3 regions of the Pantoea sp. PGP6 genome follow, and region 2 is predicted to be linked to each of the others. Evidence: predicted binding sites of a transcription regulator. Region 2 holds the regulator's gene; each other region holds the start of a gene.
The links. The regulator PhoB, encoded in region 2, activates phosphate uptake and scavenging genes when phosphate is short. The targets are predictions, from matches to a motif close to CTGTCATAAAACTGNCNNAT.
Positions count from the first base shown of each region.

Region 1: pstS (phosphate ABC transporter substrate-binding protein PstS) is a predicted target of PhoB. The motif match lies at 1,819-1,838, and genes of this name have one in related genera.
Region 3: pitA (inorganic phosphate transporter PitA) is a predicted target of PhoB. The motif match lies at 1,714-1,733, and genes of this name have one in related genera.

Region 1 is NZ_JBQBMA010000001.1:52,652-55,931, reverse strand. It holds gene glmS (glutamine--fructose-6-phosphate transaminase (isomerizing)) at 1-1,778, shown strand, start outside; gene pstS (phosphate ABC transporter substrate-binding protein PstS) at 1,944-2,987, shown strand; gene pstC (phosphate ABC transporter permease PstC) at 3,075-3,280, shown strand, end outside.
Region 2 is NZ_JBQBMA010000001.1:3,371,946-3,375,225, reverse strand. It holds gene sbcD (exonuclease subunit SbcD) at 1-777, opposite strand, end outside; gene phoB (phosphate response regulator transcription factor PhoB) at 973-1,662, shown strand; gene phoR (phosphate regulon sensor histidine kinase PhoR) at 1,677-2,990, shown strand; gene ACLIBF_RS16465 (PstS family phosphate ABC transporter substrate-binding protein) at 3,010-3,280, shown strand, end outside.
Region 3 is NZ_JBQBMA010000001.1:289,122-292,401, forward strand. It holds gene uspB (universal stress protein UspB) at 1-22, shown strand, start outside; gene pitA (inorganic phosphate transporter PitA) at 60-1,562, opposite strand; gene ACLIBF_RS01340 (BaiN/RdsA family NAD(P)/FAD-dependent oxidoreductase) at 1,806-2,990, shown strand; gene ACLIBF_RS01345 (aldo/keto reductase) at 3,000-3,280, opposite strand, start outside.

The sequences.
Region 1 (3,280 bases), 3.3 Mb from region 2:
TGGAAGGCCTGCGTCGTCTTGAGTATCGCGGATATGATTCGGCCGGTCTGGCCGTGGTCGATCGTCAGGGGCACGTAACGCGCCTGCGACGTTTAGGGAAAGTGCAGAAGCTGGCCGATGCAGCCGAACAGCAGCCGCTGATTGGCGGCACCGGTATTGCCCATACGCGTTGGGCAACGCACGGCGAGCCGTCGGAAGCCAATGCGCATCCGCACGTTTCTGAGCACATCGTTATCGTGCACAACGGCATCATTGAAAACCATGAGCCGCTGCGCGCTGCGATGATCGAGCGTGGTTACGTGTTTGCCTCTGAAACCGACACCGAAGTGGTGGCGCATCTGGTTCACTGGGAGCAGAAGCAGGGCGGAACGCTGCGTGAAGTGGTGCTACGCGTCATCCCGCAACTGCGCGGCGCCTATGGCATGGTGATCATGGACAGCCGCGATCCGTCGCTGCTGGTGGCGGCACGCTCCGGCAGCCCGCTGGTGATTGGCCGTGGCGTGGGCGAGAACTTTATTGCCTCCGATCAGCTGGCGCTGCTGCCGGTGACGCGTCGGTTCATCTATCTGGAAGAGGGTGATATCGCTGAAATCAGCCGTCGCGATGTGACCATCGTTGATCGTACTGGTAAACCGGTGACGCGCGCAGAGATCGAATCGACCCTGCAGTATGATGCCGGTGACAAAGGCATCTACCGCCATTACATGCAGAAAGAGATCTACGAGCAGCCGATGGCGCTGAAAAGCACCCTGAGCGGCCGTTTCAGTCACGGCCAGGTCGATCTCAGCGAGCTGGGCGCAGGTGCAGAAGCGCTGCTGGCGCAGGTGGAGCATATCCAGATTATCGCCTGCGGCACCTCGTATAACTCCGGTATGGTGTCACGCTACTGGTTTGAGTCGCTGGCCAATATTCCGTGTGATGTCGAGATCGCCTCTGAGTTTCGCTACCGCAAGTCGGCGGTGCGGAAAAACAGCCTGCTGATCACCTTATCGCAATCGGGCGAAACGGCCGATACCCTGGCAGCGCTGCGTCTCTCCAAAGAGCTGGGCTATCTCGGTTCCCTGGCGGTGTGTAACGTGGCCGGTTCGTCGCTGGTGCGGGAATCTGATTTGGCGCTGATGACCAAAGCGGGCACCGAAATCGGTGTTGCCTCGACCAAAGCCTTTACTACGCAGCTGGCAGTGTTACTGATGCTGGTGGCGAAGCTGGGCCGGCTGAAAGGCATGGCGGCGGAAACCGAGCATGAGATTGTCCATGCGCTGCAGGCGCTGCCCAGCCGGATCGAACAGATGCTGGCGCAGGATAAGCTGATTGAAAATCTGGCAGAGGGCTTCTCAGATAAGCATCATGCGCTGTTCCTCGGCCGCGGCGATCAGTATCCGATCGCCATGGAAGGGGCGCTGAAGCTGAAGGAGATCTCCTACATTCACGCCGAAGCCTATGCGGCGGGCGAGCTGAAGCACGGCCCGCTGGCGCTGATTGATGCCGATATGCCGGTGATCGTGGTGGCACCCAACAACGAACTGCTGGAGAAGCTCAAATCCAACATCGAAGAGGTGCGGGCACGCGGCGGTCTGCTGTATGTGTTTGCCGATCAGGATGCGGGCTTCAGCGACAGTGACGGGATGAAGATTATCCCGCTGCCCCACGTTGAAGAGGTGATTGCGCCAATCTTCTATACCGTGCCGTTGCAGCTACTGTCGTATCACGTCGCGCTGATCAAAGGCACTGACGTCGATCAGCCGCGTAACCTGGCGAAATCGGTTACCGTAGAATAACAAAGTGGGCCCGGTCGCGGGCCCGCTTCATTTTTGCCTGCTGTCATATAACTGTCATATTTCGTACATTTCACTGTCATCAAACTGTCCTATTTTCCCTCCTGCAGCAATCACTGACTCTTACTAAAACGGCCCCGAGCCTGAATTTTCTCCCCTGGAGGGAACATGACACTGATGCGTAGCACCGTAGCCCGAATCCTCGCCGCCACCTTTGCAGTCAGCGCGGTATCTGCTTTTGCGGCCACCGATCTGACGGGCGCAGGCGGGACGTTCCCGGCGCCGGTTTATGCCAAGTGGGCAGCAGAGTATCAGCAAGCCACCGGTAGTAAAGTTAACTACCAGGGCATCGGTTCATCTGGCGGCGTGAAACAAATCATCGCCAAAACCGTCGATTTCGGTGCGTCCGATGCGCCAATGAAAGATGAAGATCTGCAGAAAAATGGCCTGTTCCAGTTCCCGACGGTGATCGGCGGCGTGGTGCTGGCGGTTAACCTGCCGGGCATCAAATCAGGTGAACTGACGCTGGACGGTAAAACCGTCGGCGACATCTACCTCGGCACCATCAAAAAGTGGAACGATCCGGCGATCGCTAAACTGAACCCGGGCGTGAAACTGCCAGAGACTAATATCAACGTGGTACGCCGCGCTGATGGTTCCGGTACTTCGTTTGTCTTCACCAGCTACCTGGCGAAAGTGAACCCGGACTGGAACAGCAAAATCGGTAAAGGCAACACCGTAAACTGGCCGGTCGGTCTGGGTGGCAAAGGCAACGACGGCGTGGCTGCGTTTGTACAGCGTCTGCCGGGTTCAATCGGCTATGTGGAATACGCCTACGCCAAACAGAACAACCTGACCTACACCAAACTGATGGACGCTGATGGCAAACCGGTCGCCCCAGGCGAAACCAGCTTCAGCAACGCGGCGAAAGGCGCAGACTGGAGCAAATCATTTGCTCAGGACCTGACCTTCCAGAAAGGCGCGGATGCCTGGCCTATCTCTTCCACCACCTTTATCCTGGTTTACAAAGATCAGGCTAATGCGGCCAAAGGCAGCGAAGTGCTGAAGTTCTTTGACTGGGCATACAAAAACGGCAGCAAAACCGCTACCGCGCTGGATTATGCCGCCCTGCCAGAGAGCGTGACCGAGCAGATTCGCGCTGCCTGGAAAGCCAATATCAAAGACAGTTCTGGTAAGGCGCTTTATCAGTAATTGACCGACCCTGGCCGGACTCCGGTTCGGTCAGACCCAACGGGCGGCGTACTGCCGCCCTGATAACTCCTGAAGACTGAGACTTCTATGGCTGCAACCAAGCCGGCATTCAAAGCCCCAGGCAAGCAAGGTGACAGAATATTTGGTGCGCTGGTCAAGCTTGCCGCGCTGATCGTCCTGTTGCTGATGGGCGGCATTATCGTCTCCCTGATCATCTCCTCATGGCCAAGCATTCAGAAGTTTGGTTTCTCCTTTTTGTGGACCAAAACCTGGGATGCCCCCAACGAACAATT
Region 2 (3,280 bases):
GTCCAGCAGGAAGACGCTTTTTTCACTGCCCAGTTCATCAAAACTGAGTGGAATCGGCGAGCCGCTGTAACGAATGTGCTCAGTGCCCGCCACCCGCTGAGCGCGGTGAATGTGGCCGAGCGCGATGTAATCCACGTCCGGGAACGCGGAGGCCGGGAAGGCGTCCAGCGTGCCGATATAGATGTCACGCACCGAGTCGCTCTGGCTGACGCCGACGGTGGTGAGGTGACCGGTAGCCACGATTGGCAGAGCCGGCTCCAGCGCCCGCGCAGCAGCCACGCGCTGCTGATAATGGTGAGCAATCGCCTCCAGCAGCGAGGTCTGCTTGTCGCGTCCGGACTGTCCGGCGCGGCTGCGCAGAATATCGCGCGGTCGCAGATAAGGAATGGCGCACAGCAGCACGCCCGGCTCGCCCTGACGGGTGGTGAGCAGCAGCACATCGCTGTTGGTCTGAGGCGTGGCGATCACCCGGGTATTCAGGCAGGCGAGCAGTTCGCGTGACTCATTGAGCGTCGCCACCGAGTCGTGATTGCCCGCCAGCACAATCAGCTGACAGCCGCTGGGCTGCAGCGCCACCACAAAGCGGTTGAACATTTCGCGCGCGTAGCTGGGCGGGGTGCCGGTATCGAACAGATCGCCCGCAACGATTAACGCATCCACCTGATGCTGTTCAATCTGGATCAACAACCAGTCAAGAAACGCCTGATGTTCCGCCGCCCGACTCTTGTTGTAAAAGAACTGCCCCAGATGCCAGTCCGCAGTATGAATGATGCGCATAAAACTCCCTGCCGTTGTAATTCGCCCGGCGATTATACTGGCTCTGCGGCCAAAGCGAAAAATTGTCGCTGCGCTGTCATAATTGATTACCACTGGCCTGAATGAGCGGTTATGTTTTTCATAAAAGTGTCACAAATCTGACGCATAATGGCGCCGCGAATCTCAGTGACAGCCGTCATATCAGCAGGAGTAATAATGGCTAAGCGCATTTTGGTTGTGGAAGATGAAGCCCCAATCCGTGAAATGTTGTGCTTTGTTCTGGAGCAGAACGACTATCAGCCAATTGAGGCGGAAGATTATGACAGCGCAGTGGGGAAGCTGATTGAACCCTGGCCCGATTTGATTCTGCTGGACTGGATGTTACCCGGCGGCAGCGGCATTCAGTTTATTAAGCATCTGAAACGCGAAGCGATGACCCGCGATATTCCGGTGATGATGCTCACCGCACGTGGTGAAGAAGAGGACCGGGTGCGTGGGCTGGAAGTCGGCGCTGACGATTACATCACCAAGCCCTTCTCGCCAAAAGAGCTGATGGCGCGCATCAAAGCCGTCATGCGCCGTATTTCACCGATGGCGGTGGAAGAGGTGATTGAGATGCAGGGACTGAGTCTGGATCCCTCCTCGCATCGGGTGATGTCCGAAACCACGCCGCTGGAAATGGGCCCTACCGAATATAAACTACTGCACTTCTTTATGACGCACCCGGAGCGGGTTTACAGCCGCGAGCAGCTGCTGAACCATGTCTGGGGCACCAACGTGTATGTCGAAGATCGCACCGTCGATGTTCACATTCGCCGTTTACGTAAAGCGCTGGAAGTCTCCGGCCACGATCGCATGGTACAAACCGTCCGTGGAACAGGGTATCGTTTCTCTGCCCGCTACTAAACGGAGTTTTCACCGTGCTGGAACGCCTCTCCTGGAAGAGATTACTGTCAGAACTGCTGCTGGCGTGTCTGCCTGCGCTGCTGCTTGGCCTGCTGTTCGGTTATCTGCCGTGGCTGCTGTTGCTGAGCGTACTGGCGGTGCTGCTGTGGCATTTCCATAACCTGATGCGCCTGTCGCACTGGTTGTGGCTCGATCGCACTATGACGCCGCCGGCTGGGCGGGCCAGCTGGGAACCGCTGTTTTACGGGCTCTACCAGATGCAGTTACGCAACCGGCGGCGGCGGCGTGAACTCGGCAACCTGATTAAACGCTTTCGCAGCGGCGCTGAGTCGCTGCCAGATGCGGTGATCCTCACCACCGAAGAGGGCACCATTTTCTGGTGCAACGGGCTGGCGCAACAGCATCTCGGGCTACGCTGGCCGGAAGATAATGGCCAGAACATCCTCAACCTGCTGCGTTATCCGGAATTCTCGCGCTATATCCGCCAGCGTGACTTCGACAAACCCCTGACGCTGGTGCTGAATAACCAGTACCACATGGAATTTCGCGTCATGCCCTACAGTGAAGGGCAGTGGCTGCTGGTGGCGCGTGACGTCACCCAGATGCACCAGCTGGAAGGGGCGCGCCGTAACTTCTTTGCCAACGTCAGCCATGAACTGCGTACCCCGCTGACGGTGCTGCAGGGCTATCTGGAGATGATGAATGACTCGGTGATGAACGAGCGTTCACGCGGCAAGGCGCTGCATACCATGTCGGAGCAGACGCGCCGCATGGACAGCCTGGTCAAGCAGCTGCTGACGCTGTCGCGGATTGAAGCTGCGCCCGCGATCGATCTGAAAGAGAAGGTCGATGTGCCGGTGATGCTCCGGCTGCTGCAACACGAGGCCGCCACCCTGAGCGGCGGACGTCACGACATCCATTTCCATACCGATCCGCATCTGAAAGTCTTTGGCAACGATGAACAGCTGCGCAGCGCCATCTCCAACCTGGTCTACAACGCGGTAAACCACACGCCGGAGGGCACGCGCATTGATATCAGCTGGCTGCGCAGTAAGCAGGGCGCAACGTTTCGGGTGTGCGATAACGGACCGGGCATTGCGGCTGAACATATTCCCCGTCTCACCGAGCGTTTCTACCGGGTCGATAAGGCGCGATCGCGGGCGACCGGCGGCAGCGGACTGGGGCTGGCGATCGTGAAACATGCCCTGAGCCACCATAATGCGCGGCTGGATATCACCAGCGTGCCGCATCAGGAGACCTGTTTTACCTTTACCTTGCCGGCAAGGTTGATTGCCAGCAGTGGGATGCAGGAGAATGCCCTCCATTAATGGCTGACGGATCTGCTTGATGCGCGCACTTGTTTTGTTGATGGTCATTTTATTGCCGGGCATGGCGCTGGCACAGCCCGGCGCGCTGTCGGGCAACCTTAGCAGCGTCGGGTCTGATACCCTGGGCTACCTGATGACGCTGTGGGGCGAGGACTTCAGTCGGCAGGCTCCGGGCGTCAATGTGCAGGTGCAGGCATCCGGATCGTCGACCGCGCCGACTGCGCTGGCTGCCGGTGCGGCGCAGCTCGGACCAATGAGCCGCCCGATGCAGGCGGATGAACGGCAGGCGT
Region 3 (3,280 bases), 3.1 Mb from region 2:
GGCGATGGCGATCTGGCATTAAAAAGGGCGACTTGCGTCGCCCTCTGATCTCGCTGGCATTACACCAGTTTTAAGGCAATCCAGTAGAGCGAACCTGACAGCACAATACATACCGGCAGCGTGAAGATCCACGCCATGGCGATGTTTTTGATGGTCCGGCTCTGCAATCCGCCGCCGTCAACCAGCATGGTACCGGCGACTGACGAAGAGAGGATGTGGGTGGTCGAAACCGGCATTCCGGTATAGCTGGCGACGCCGATAGAGAGCGCTGCCGTGACCTGGGCTGACATTCCCTGTGCATAGGTCATGCCTTTTTTACCAATCTTCTCACCAATGGTGGTGGCAACACGACGCCAGCCAATCATGGTGCCGGTGCCGAGCGCTAACGCAACCGCAACGATAATCCAGACCGGCGCATACTCGATGGTGCCAAGCAGATCGCCTTTCAGCTTATTGAGGAAGCGCTGATCGTCCGGGGTGGTTTCCGGCAGCTTGGCCGCTTTGTCCGCCGTATCTGAGATACACAGCAGCAGGCGACGCATCTGGCCGCGCTGATCCACCGTCAGCTGATCGTAACTTTGCAGATTATTCAGCAGCACCTGTGCGCGCTGAACCGCCTGTAACGCGCGGGCGCTGTCACAGTGGAACTCCTGCGGGCTGGTTGATGGCACTTCTTCCGGCGTCGGCAGCTTAGGCGGCGCCATCTGGATGATATGCGTCAGCGAAGCGTTGTGCTGCTGATAATACTGCTCCAGATGATTGACCGCATCGCGGGTCCGGGTGATGTCGTAGCCCGAGGCATTCATGTTTACCACGAAGCCGGCCGGAGCCACGCCGATCAACACCAGCATAATCAGACCGATGCCTTTCTGGCCGTCATTCGCGCCATGCGAATAGCTGACGCCGATCGCTGAAACAATCAGGGCGATGCGGGTCCAGAACGGCGGCTTTTTCTTGCCGTCGATCTTTTCGCGGTCGGCTGGCGTCATATGGATGCGGGCACGCTTTTTGGTGCTGCTCCAGTAACGACGCAGAATAAAGATCAGGCCACCGGCGATCGCCAGGCCGACAATCGGCGACAGGATCAGAGACAGGAAGATGTTCAGCACTTTCGGGATGTTGAGTGCATCAACCACCGAGGTACCGGTCATCAGGGCGTTGGTCAGACCGATACCAATAATGGCGCCGATCAGGGTATGGGAGCTGGATGCCGGCAGACCCAGATACCAGGTGCCGAGATTCCAGATAATCGCCGCCAGCAGCATAGAAAACACCATGGCGAGACCGTGAGCCGATCCAACATTTAATAACAGATCGGTGGGGAGCATATGAACAATGGCATAGGCGACACTCAATCCACCGAGTAGCACGCCAAAAAAGTTAAAGACGCCTGCCATAACCACAGCAAGCTGGGCACGCATGGCACGCGTATAGATGACCGTCGCAACTGCGTTGGCCGTGTCGTGGAAGCCGTTGATTGCTTCGTAAAACAATACAAACAGCAGGGCAAGAACCAATAACAGGCCAGTACTGAGGTCTAGACCAGCAAACAGATGTAGCATAAACGTTACGCCATTTTTGGAGGACATGAACGCGGCGCATTATCCGCGACAACGTGCTGTATGGGAAAGGAAAATATAGCCTTAATTTGACCTTTAGCAGTAACGTAGCCGGGTTAAAGGGGGAAAAAGGCCCAGATATTAGTCAGTTACATTATGACACATTTACGGCAAATTTTTGACGCTGGCGTCTCAGTGAGCAGATCACTACAATCTGCGCCTTTCCGATTAAGTGAGTAAACCGCCGTGGAACAGTTTGACGTTATCATCATTGGTGCCGGGGCCGCAGGGCTGTTCTGTGCCGCCCAGGCCGGACAGCGCGGGCGTCGCGTATTGCTGCTGGATAACGGCAAAAAGCCGGGACGTAAGATCCTGATGTCGGGCGGAGGGCGCTGCAACTTCACCAATCTCTACACTGAACCGGCGGCCTATCTGTCACATAACCCTCATTTCTGTAAGTCGGCGCTGGCGCGTTATACCCAGTGGGATTTTATCGATCTGGTCAATCGTCACCAGATAGCCTGGCATGAGAAAACCCTTGGCCAGCTGTTTTGTGATGATTCCGCTCAGCAGATTGTCGATCTGCTGCTGGCCGAGTGCGAAAAGGGCCAGGTGACGCTGCGGTTACGCAGTGAAGTGCTGAGCGTGACGCGTGACGACAGCGGCTACACCCTGCAACTCAACGGCAGCACGGTTCAGGCGGAAAAACTGGTCATCGCCAGTGGCGGTCTGTCGATGCCCGGCCTGGGCGCATCGCCGTTTGGCTATAAAATTGCTGAACAGTTTGGTCTGACCGTCTTCCCGACGCGCGCTGCGCTGGTGCCGTTTACCCTGCATAAGCCGCTGCTGGAACAGCTACAGACTTTGTCCGGCGTGGCCCTGGAGACCACCATCGACGCGCAGGATGGCACCCGCTTTAAAGAGGCGATGCTGTTTACCCATCGGGGACTCTCTGGCCCGGCGGTGTTGCAGATCTCCAGCTACTGGCTGCCGGGTGAGTTCGTCACTATCGATCTGTCGCCTGCCACGCCGCTCGACGCCTTTCTGACCGTTCAGCGTGAGGCGCATCCGAACCTCAGCCTGAAGAACAGCCTGGCAAAAATTCTGCCGAAACGGCTGGTGGAGGTGCTGCAAACGCTGAAGGTGGTGCCCGATATCACCCTGAAGCAGCTCAACAGCAAGCAGCAGGCGGAGCTGGTGCAGACGCTGCACGCCTGGCGTATTCAGCCAAACGGAACCGAAGGCTATCGCACTGCTGAAGTGACGCTGGGCGGCGTGGATACCACCCAGCTCTCTTCGAAAACCATGGAAGCACGGACGGTACCGGGCCTCTATTTCATTGGTGAAGTGGTGGATGTGACCGGCTGGCTGGGGGGATATAACTTCCAGTGGGCGTGGAGTTCCGCCTGGGCGTGCGCCCAGGCGTTGTAAATCGCGCGACTACCAGCGCTGATGCACGTAAGGGGCGATCTTCGCCTGATAAATCTGCTTCAGCGCCGCCATGGTCTCGTCAGACAGCGCGTCAACGCTGCTGGCGCGGGCATTGTCTTCAGCCTGCTGGCGATTTTTCGCGCCGGGGATCACCACGCTGACATCGTCGTTCATCAGGATCCAGCGCAGCGCCAGCATCGCCATGCTGATGTCGCCCGGCACGTAACGACGAATCTCCTCTACCGCCTCCAGCGCCACCTCATACGGTACGCCGGAAAAGGTTTCACCCT